Regions from separate parts of the Leptospira selangorensis genome, predicted to be linked through region 3. Evidence: riboswitches for the same ligand, from Rfam matches in the RefSeq annotation. Region 3 holds a riboswitch; each other region holds the start of a gene.
The links. Region 3 has a riboswitch for cobalamin ahead of EHO58_RS13255 (acyl-CoA thioesterase). Riboswitches for the same ligand answer to the same signal wherever they lie in the genome.
Positions count from the first base shown of each region.

Region 1: linked by a shared signal. The riboswitch ahead of EHO58_RS09085 (TonB-dependent receptor) and the one ahead of EHO58_RS13255 (acyl-CoA thioesterase) in region 3 are both predicted to bind cobalamin.
Region 2: linked by a shared signal. The riboswitch ahead of EHO58_RS15655 (CbtB domain-containing protein) and the one ahead of EHO58_RS13255 (acyl-CoA thioesterase) in region 3 are both predicted to bind cobalamin.

Region 1 covers NZ_RQES01000012.1:229,089-232,365, reverse strand. The annotation lists gene EHO58_RS09095 (CapA family protein) at 1-478, shown strand, start outside; gene lsa26 (surface adhesion protein Lsa26) at 727-1,467, opposite strand; cobalamin riboswitch at 1,684-1,858, shown strand; gene EHO58_RS09085 (TonB-dependent receptor) at 1,885-3,277, shown strand, end outside.
Region 2 covers NZ_RQES01000019.1:108,187-111,463, forward strand. The annotation lists gene EHO58_RS15645 (CbiX/SirB N-terminal domain-containing protein) at 1-326, opposite strand, end outside; gene EHO58_RS15650 (CbtA family protein) at 323-1,138, opposite strand; gene EHO58_RS15655 (CbtB domain-containing protein) at 1,129-1,311, opposite strand; cobalamin riboswitch at 1,447-1,631, opposite strand; gene EHO58_RS15660 (catalase) at 1,695-2,687, opposite strand; gene EHO58_RS15665 (SDR family NAD(P)-dependent oxidoreductase) at 2,713-3,277, opposite strand, start outside.
Region 3 covers NZ_RQES01000018.1:177,055-180,331, forward strand. The annotation lists gene prpC (bifunctional 2-methylcitrate synthase/citrate synthase) at 1-314, opposite strand, end outside; gene prpB (methylisocitrate lyase) at 311-1,234, opposite strand; gene EHO58_RS13255 (acyl-CoA thioesterase) at 1,262-1,702, opposite strand; cobalamin riboswitch at 1,944-2,153, opposite strand; gene EHO58_RS13260 (ArsR/SmtB family transcription factor) at 2,335-2,664, shown strand; gene arsB (ACR3 family arsenite efflux transporter) at 2,706-3,277, shown strand, end outside.

The DNA of each region.
Region 1 (3,277 bases), on a different contig from region 3:
TAAGAAAAAAGCACAATTGGTTTTTATATCCGTTCATGGCGGAGCAGAAGGTGGACCTGCTTTACACGTAAAAAATGAACAAGAAAGATTTTACGGAGAATATAGAGGAAACCTAGTCGCTCTTTCCCATGCTTTGATCGATGCAGGTGCAGACTTATTTATCGGACATGGACCTCATTTACCTAGAGCATTCGAATTGTATAAAGGAAAACTGGTCGCTTACTCTTTAGGAAATTTTTTAGGATATAGAGTATTCTCTACGAAAGGATATGGCGGATATTCTTTGGTCTTAGAAGCAGACTTAGATAAACAAGGGAATTTTATTAAAGGTAAGATCCATCCATTACAATTAAGCCAAAATGGAATTCCTGCTCCGGATCCAGACGCTAAGACTACCGAACTGATCCAGTCTTTGACTAAATCTGATTTCCCAGGAAAAGGACCTAAAATCCAGTCCGACGGAAGTTTCCATCCTTAATTGAAACTATTATATGTAGGAGCTCCTACAAATTTTTCCTAAATTTTTAATTGTAAATTTTACAATTTTATGATATAGGGGAAAAGGCTTCTCCCACTAACCCACCTCCTCCACCCTGGACAGGGTGGGGGCCGTCTTCAAAACCATGTAGGAGCTCCTACAGAGATATTCTCGTAACACTCTAAAATAAAAAGGCCGATATAGGAACTCCTAGATCGGCCTTTTACTTAATAGGATCTTAATGTAAATTATTGGGTTTTGCCAGCCGGCTCCAGCGCGCCTGCAGGAGCTTTGAAGTTGATCTCATAAATATCATAATGAGAATCTCTTGCTCCAGTCACGTAAGCCACGGAAACACCTAAGAAATATCTAAGTCCGAACTTGAGAGTGTTTGTGGCGAAGGCCGCAATCTCTTCGTCGGTCACAGAGAAAGGATGCACTTTGTTTCTGGTCTCATCCAGATATAAGCCTTCCCAGGTTCCAATTAAGGTTCCCTTATATTCTAAACTTAGAATACGTCCAGTAACGGAAAAATTTCTTTTTCCTCCGGACTTACTTTTGCTTACAATCTTATCAGGAAGGCCTTTCGGTAGGGATTTTTCCTGAAGCTGAGCTCCTACCACTTCGTAGTCGGAAGACAATGCAAGAGGCTCTAATCTATGAATCCTATATTGGACTAAAATTTCCTGGTTTAAACTTTTGCTTAAGAAGTTCACTACATCTGCGTTTTCAGGACGTACGCTGAATTCGATCTTTTGTTTTGCCGGAACAAAACATTCGTCCTTCATTTCGTCGCAAGCTTCTGAATCGTTTATAGTATAAACTTCTAAAAGACCTTCGTAAGATTCAAAAATGACCCCTCTGCTTTCAAATTGGATCAATTTTGCAACTGTCCAACCTTCGGAATAAGTTCCGGCTGCTGATAAGGACGAGGTAGTTAAAAGAAAGATCCCTAATAAAAGAAATCTTAAGGATGGAATGCGTTTCATTCGAGTTCGATGCTCCCTGTTATGTAGGTAGACCCGAAGGGATTCCCTTCCGGTCGCGAATTCGTGAATCCTTTCCGGTTTTTATCTTACATCAAGAAAATATTTCTTTCTATTCTTGAAAAATCCACATGTAGGAACTCCTACAGGGTGGGTGTTCGTTACTCTGCGGTCTTGCGTAAGCAAGAGACGGCCAGACCTTTTTGAGATTGCCCCTCCGACTTGGGTTGGGAACCTGGTCTTGCAAGTAGATCGGAAAAGGGAATCCGGTGAAAATCCGGAGCTGTACCCGCAGCTGTAAACGCCTAAACGATCGGTCAAAACCACTGTCGAAAGACGGGAAGGGTCCGAATCGGGCGTGAGTCAGAAAACCTATCAGAGCTACTTTCAATTCTCTGGCTTTCGGGAGTTAAGGCCTCAATGTATAAAAGACCTAAACGATTTTCCAGGATACTTCATCTAGGGCTCTTTTTATTTTCCGTCCAAATATTTTCCCAAGAGACCCAGAAGACTGAAACTTCCACTGTAAAAGTAGTGGGAAAGACCGGTTCCAATTCTCAGCCTGAAAATTTCAGAAAGAACCCAACAGGTTTCCAGACTTCCATAGATCTGGACCAATACAATGCACGTTATACGAATCTTCCGGATGTTTTAGAAAGAGAAGCAGGAGTAAGGATCAGAAGATACGGTGGTTTAGGTTCTTATTCCACTCTATCTCTTAGAGGAACAAATCCGAACCAATCCAGGATCTTCATAGACGGAGTCCCCTTTAATAATTCGCAAGGGGGAGAAGTAAACCTCGCAGATCTTCCATTCGACAATTTACAAAGTATAGAAGTTTATAGAAGTGGCGCTCCCGTCGGATTTTCAGGATCCGCAATCGGTGGAAGTGTAAACTTAGTCACAAGAACAGGAAGCGGTCCTCCTAAAACTCGTGTTAATATAGGTGCCGGAAGTTTTAATACCGGAAAAGGTAGCATAACGCATACGGGAACTTATGGCGGAATTGGCACTAGTGTATTCTTGCTCGGCGAAAAATCCGACCAGAACTTTTCTTATCTAAACAATCATGGGACCTTACTCGTCAATCCTCTGGATGACACGATCGACAAAAGAAGGAACGCTCAATACGAAAGAACTTCGGGAATGTTAGGACTGAGCGGAGATATCGGAGCAACCAAGATCAAATTTTGGAATGATCTAAATTATAGATTTCATGGAATTCCAGGACCTGCAAGTAACCAAACTCAACAAGTTCATCGTAGGTATCTTAGAAATACTACTTCTCTCGGAACGGATACGAAAGGTATATTCGATGGTTTGCTCAGATTAGAGACTCGTGCTTTTACCTCCTTTACGAATGACGATCTATTCGATCCAAAATCTGAATTTTCCAAAGGAACTCCTAATTCCACCGCTTTTATGGGGCAGTCTGGATTCCAAATTACTCCCACACTATATTTATTAGAATATTATCAAATTCTGAAATTTCACGCCGGGATAGAAAGGGAAACTTTTGAAAGATCCAGAAGTACTCCTCAAAATATAGATCTAAAATACGAGCCCGGAAAAACAAGGACCTATACTACTTTTCAAGTAGAGGACGAGTTTCGATTTTTAGACGGGAAACTAGTTTTGACTCCTGGAGTTTCCTGGGATTCTTACAGAGACAAATTCCAGTCCGACGAACCTTGGTATAGAAAACAAGATCCGTTCGCTTCTGCCACAAAAACCACTGAGTTTTCGAATCCTAAAACGGGACTTCTTTGGAGGTTTTGGGAAAAAGAAAATTATTCTTTGGAATTCAAATCTA
Region 2 (3,277 bases), on a different contig from region 3:
TTAGAATGGACTCCTAAACTATTCGCCATTTTGAAAGAATGACTTGGGAACTCTGATTTAATTCGATCCAGAACGATCGGAACATCGTTTTTGATATGACCTGAAGTGTATAAAAACAGAGGAAATATTATTATATTAGAATATTCTTTGCTAAGCTCTCTTAATGCAGTTTCCAGATCGGGTTTGGCAAGTTCTACATAAGCATGTGAAATTTTCAGATCCGGACGAGTAAGGGAATAGGCCTCGACCAGAGAAACGAATTCAAGATTGGAATTTATTTCCCTACTTCCATGACCCAACACCAGAACCGCAATTTTAGGTTTCATTTGAATCCTAATACCTGCTTTGGTTTCCAGAATATGAAAAATAAAGAGGATAATAAATACCAGAAGATCAGATTCGTGAGCAAGGTCACATATTCGAATTGGTTCCTTAATTCTTTTGGAGCCGCAAAATCTTCCGAAATATCAGGCACACCGATATAGAATGGAAGTCCCGAAAAGAATAGGACCATTACTAAAGCAAAAGCCCATTTTAGCAAATTATGAATGTTTAAATATGATAGAAGGATCCTAGATCCTAAAATACCGACCAAGCTGGACCCAACACTAAGATACCACCAGGCCTGTCTTTCCGGGTAATCATAACTTCCGGAGGCTCTCCCAGGTAATTCGGGAGGAAGCCCTAAATATGGAATTCCAAAGAAGATTAGAAATCCACCGACTGCAAATAAGATACTAAGGTAGATCGCCTTGGATAGGGAAGGGTTCTCTAAAAAGCCGTTAGGAGGAAAAAATACCATCCAAAGGGAAACCAAAACTCCAAAAGAAATTCCTAATAGAACGGAACCTATGATTGTTCCTAAATTTCTTTTTTGCCAGAGACTATCACTCTCAATCTTTTCAGAAGAAGCGGATTCCACTTTTGTATGGGAATGGCGTTCTCCATGGGTATGGGAGTGAACATGTGTATGACCTGTATTCAAATTTTCTGATGCAGATTTTGCTTCAAACTTTTCCGCCTCTAAAATCAACGGAAGATTCCAAACACAGACCATGATCCCTAAAACAAGACCTGACACCAGACCGGAAAATATCCCTGTCCGCAGAAGATCAGAAAACTCTGATCTTAATGGCATGGAAATCCTGTGGAATGTCTTATATCATGAAAAGTATCGTGCAAATACACCATTGGTTCCAGGCCTACTGCATAGATCGTAGAAAAAGCAAGAAATCCTGCAAAAACCAGAACGGAAGCTCTAAGCCATAATTTGGCTCCTGAAAAATCCTTCGAAACGGAAATCGAGCGCATAAAAATCCCTCCTAAGAGATCTTCACCTAACAAGATATAAACGATATTAAGGCACAAAAGAATGAGCCAAAGTATCGTATGAAAAAAATTGAGTTTAGTTACGTAACCGTCTTACATCCGAGACTGGATCACGTAGCTTCAGGATTTTTGTAAGGTCGTTTTCTGACTCGAGATCGTCCTACTCAGCACGTCTTCCCAGGTTTTTACACCCAGTGACATCTTGTGCCTTTTGTCCCTCTTACAGCGGCGGGTACCGTGACGGAATTGCACCGTCTTCCCATAGATGGAGACATCTATGTTCCTACAAAAATAGTCTGAGATTTCAGGATCTATTTAGGTGAGTGATTTTGCATAGTATTTTATTTTCAATCTAACAAAATTCTCTAAACTGCGCCTCTTCCTTTTTGGCTCGCTAGATATACATGTTTTCTCGCTCTCATTACATCTCCTAAAGGTCTATGCTCTAATAAAGCTTCCCAAGGATCAAAAATTGTATCTTCGATCTTTTTTTGCAAAGATAGACCGGGCTCGGATCCGAAATCTTGAGTTGGAATTGTAAGAGTAGCGAGAGTAACGTAAGGAGCTTCTGATTCAGGCCAATCAACGGAAGCATCTTCGATTGGAGTTGTTTTTTCATCCGTGAAAAATTGGGCTTGGAATGTATAAACCAGAGGACCTTTTGAAAGTTTTGATTTAATATCATTTGCCCAATCCTTTGAGGCATCTTTGTTTGGAGTTATACCAGAAGGAGGAAGAAGTCTAATTCTCGCAGCGTAGGGGCCGAAGGCTATTGGTGCCGCGCTATAAAAAGGTTCCGTTGCAAATCCGCTAAAAGGTTTATTAAAACTTTTTGATACTTTTTTGATCCTGGCAAATGCACCGAAAAATCCGTAAGTGGCAAAAAGATATTTTAATAACGGACCTCCTCCTTTAGCTGCTGCGGTAACAACACCTACGAACTCCTCACTTTTAGGAGAAGAGAATGCTTCTAAATTGATCAGTAGAAAATCTTGGGCAGAAGTATTACCGTTTTGTAAAGCGCTTGGCCCATTTACTCCTAGGATTTTTAATGCAAATCCTCTGATGTCTCCAGTGGTATCAGGCTGTAGTTTCATACTCCCGCTGGATAATCGGATCCAAACATCCTTTGTGCCGGAAGTGGAGAACAAACCCTGTTTTGTATAATCAGGAATATTGGATAAAACTTCAAACTTTGCCTGCAGCCCTAAGATCTGCTTTCTATGTAATGTGCGACCTTTTCCGAATTTGGAAGAGTTTACTTTTTGGATCTTTTGGAATGCCTTTACATATTCCGCAAAACGAATCTCTTCATCCGGGGAAATATCTTCCTTCCAGTCCTTGCTAATCGGTTTCATAGAGTCTCCTTAAGAATATCCACAGTTATACTTTTTGTTTTTTCTTATCCAGTCTAGACTGGGCCGCTTTTAATTCGGAATCGGTAAGTTTAATGCTGAATTCCGGAAAATGTCTAAATAGAAAATATTGGAGCCAAGAATCCCAGCCTGTATAACCGATGAACTTTTTGTTCGGTATCCATTTTAGGATGGCCTTTGCTACGGAATCAATTGTATGAATTCTATTTAATGCGGAACCCATTTCAATTTCCTTACTCAATTCAGGTTTGTCGGTATTCTCCTTTTCCAAACCAGGAGTATCCGTTGTAGGAGGAAGGAATAATTTCACTTTTACTCCATGAAGCATCATTTCCTGGCGAAAACCTTGGGCAAAACCTACAATCGCAAACTTACTAGCCGAATAAGCTCCGTATCCGTAGATGGAAAAAAACGCAAGGGTGGATGCTAAAAATACGATCTCACCACTTTTTTGTTTGGAAAAATGATCACTAAATGCAAGCGCACTATTCACGTGGCCGAAAAAGTTTACATCCATTAGATTTCTATAAACTTCGTCGTCTAGATCGGAAGCTTCTCCTGCTTTTGCAAAA
Region 3 (3,277 bases):
TCCATCGGATGGGTGCTAGAAGGCAATTGTTCTAATGCCACCTTGACCGCATTCGGCAACCCTGCGGCAGAATGTAATTTGTCTTTATATCTGCGAAGTTCTGAGACTGTTGGAAGTCTCCCATGAATAAGAAGATGAGCGACTTCTTCAAACTCGCATTTTTCTGCTAAGTCGCGAATATCATATCCTCTATAATGAAGATCGTTACCAGTTATACCTACCGTACAAAGTGCGGTATTACCTGCGGCCACTCCGGAAAGGGCTACGGATTTTTTTCCTTTTGTTGGCTTTGCTTCGACAGTCATCTCTTTCATCTAATTTCTCCTTTTCCGTTTTTTGATTTAGCGGCAGCGAATAATGCATCTAACCTATCTTCGTATTCATAATAGCCGATCGACTCGTAGAGTTCATTTCTGGTTTGCATAGTATCCAATACGGATTTCTGACTTCCTTCTTTACGAATGGTTTGAAAGACTCTTTCTGCAGCCTTGTTCATTGCTCTAAAGGCGGATAACGGATATAATACGAGTCCGACTCCGGCGGACTTTAATTCATCTACAGTGAATAATGGTGTGGCTCCAAATTCAGTGATGTTTGCGAGTATTGGAACGGACACTGCTTCCGTAAATTTACGATAGGTTTCCGGATCTGTGACGGCTTCTGGGAAGATCATGTCTGCCCCTGCATTTACGAATGCTTTACATCTTTCTATCGCTTTCTCTAAACCTTCGTTTGCCAGTGCGTCGGTTCTTGCCATGATCACAAATTTAGGATCCGTCTTTGCATCTACTGCCGCCCGAATGCGATCGACCATTTCTTCCTGGGAGACTATTTCTTTGTTCGGTCGATGGCCACATCGCTTTGCACCAACTTGGTCTTCTATATGAAGTCCTGCGGCCCCTGCTTTGATTAAGGATTTTACGGTTCTTGCCACATTAAATGCGCTAGGTCCGAATCCTGTATCCACATCTACGAGCAAGGGAAGATCGCAAACATCAGTGATCCTACGTACATCAATGAGAACATCTTCTAAGGTAGTGATCCCAAGATCGGGAATTCCTAAAGAACCTGCAGCCACTCCTCCTCCAGATAGATAGATCGCTTTGAAACCGGCTCTTTGTGCAAGAAGCGCATGGTTTGCGTTGATTGTGCCTACGATCTGAAGAGGTGATTCCTTTTTTAACGCATCCCGAAGTTTCTCACCCGGAGTGTAGGGCTCTTTATTTTTACTCATAGTAGTTCGATTCCTTTTATTATTTATCTATAATGTATTTATTTCTTTTTGGATTAAGGTAGGGACTTTCGTTGGGCGGCCATCTTCTCCTAAAGCGACCATCACGAACTTTCCTTTCGTACCTAAATAGCGTTCTCCGCTAAGAAAATCCTCAGCATAGAGTTCTACTTCTATTGTCATTGAAGAATTTCCTACGGACACCACTCTTGAGATTAGTTCGATCAGATTTCCTTGCCGGACCGGAACACGAAAATCCACTTGTTCACTTTTGGCAGCGACGACTTTTTTTCGAGAATATCTAGAAGCAGCGATGAATGCACTTTTCGCCATAAAAGACAATGCGTCTCCAGCGAATAATGTTCCATAATGATTGGTAACTTCAGGGAAGACCATTTCGATCTGTCTTGTTTCAATAACAAGTCCCGGCTCGAGTTTGACGGAATGATGGTCAAGGCTTTCTCTATTCATAAGAAAAACCTTATATATGAAATAGGTAATATATGATTCGTAGGCGATTTATGGAAAAAATTCCCGCAAATCAGGCCACATAAAAAGGAAATAGGATATTTAAGCTCCAAACTCTCACCTCGCGAGTCGAAAATCGAAGCCTTGAGGGGGTTTGGAAAGAGAGGAGGGCGTAAACGGACAGGAAACGCGAACCACCATCCAACCCTCCCTCGAGGTTCCGGTAAACCCACATCCGTTTTCTCTAGGATGAAGGGCTTTGGCAGGTCTTCGGACTTACGAGCTTGGGAAGAATCTTCCTTTTCCTAATTTTCACTGCTTCCCAGATCGCGCGATCCAGTGCAGAATGTGAATTTCGTTCTCGAATACCGCTGCGGGGCAGTCCCGGAATCATCACCGGGTTCCCTTTTAAGTTCCGCTATAAGAGCAGAACACCAACGCTTCTTACACCAGGGTTTTTGGGCTTGTAAATGTCAAGGAAAAAAACAGAACAATTGAAGAAGAAGCCTGTGTGACTTAATATATCTGTGATTGAAATCGACTGTTTGTTAGGGGAGTGGATTAGTTTTCTGGATTCAAATCCATAGCTTAAAATTTGAATTGAAATTATCATAACTTAATTCCACATCCAATCTATGGGAATTACCAAAACAGAGCTATTTAATAAGCGGCAGAATAAGATTGCCTCTTATGCAAAAGCCCTCGGGCATCCGGCTCGTATTGCGATCTTGGAGTCCATTCTCAAAAGAAAAGCCTGTATCTGTGGTGACTTGGTCGACGAACTAGGGCTTGCTCAGGCCACGATCTCACAACACCTAAAAGCGCTAAAAGACGTGGGTATTTTACAAGGAACCATAGACGGTCCGTCCATCTGTTATTGTATTAATAAAAAAACTTGGGAGGAGATCGGAGGATATTTTGCTCCTTTTCTTTCTCAGATCCCCGAAAGCGGAAATTCCTGCTAAAACCGCTTGACATTAATCGCAATATTGCGATTAAACGATTAATGTCTTCTCATGTCATTTCCGAAAAAAGATTATCTTTTTTAGATAAGTTTCTAACCGTCTGGATCTTTATCGCTATGGGGATAGGGGTCTCTTTCTCTATTTGGTCTCCCGGTTTTGTTGATTGGATTAGAAGTTCGGAGTTCGGAGGGACAAATCTTCCGATCGCTATCGGACTTATTTTTATGATGGTTCCTCCTTTGGCTAAGGTGAATTTCACGAGGATTCCTAGGGCGTTCGGACGGATAGACCTGGTCTTATATTCTCTACTTTTAAATTGGGTGGTCGGCCCATTATTGATGTTCGGGTTGGCGTTCCTTTTCTTTCCGGAAAACCAGGAATATCGAATCGGATTAATACTGATCGGAATCGCACGTTGTATTGCGATGGTTTTAGTATGGAACGATCTTGCGGACGGAGATAGAGAGGTCGCTGCCGGTCTTGTCGCCTTAAATAGTATCTTTCAGCTTCTTTTTTACGGAGTTTTGGCGTATTTATTTGTAAGCATCCTTCCAGGGACTTTAGGATTTACGAACTCTTCTATACATGTGAGTTATTGGGACATCGCATATAG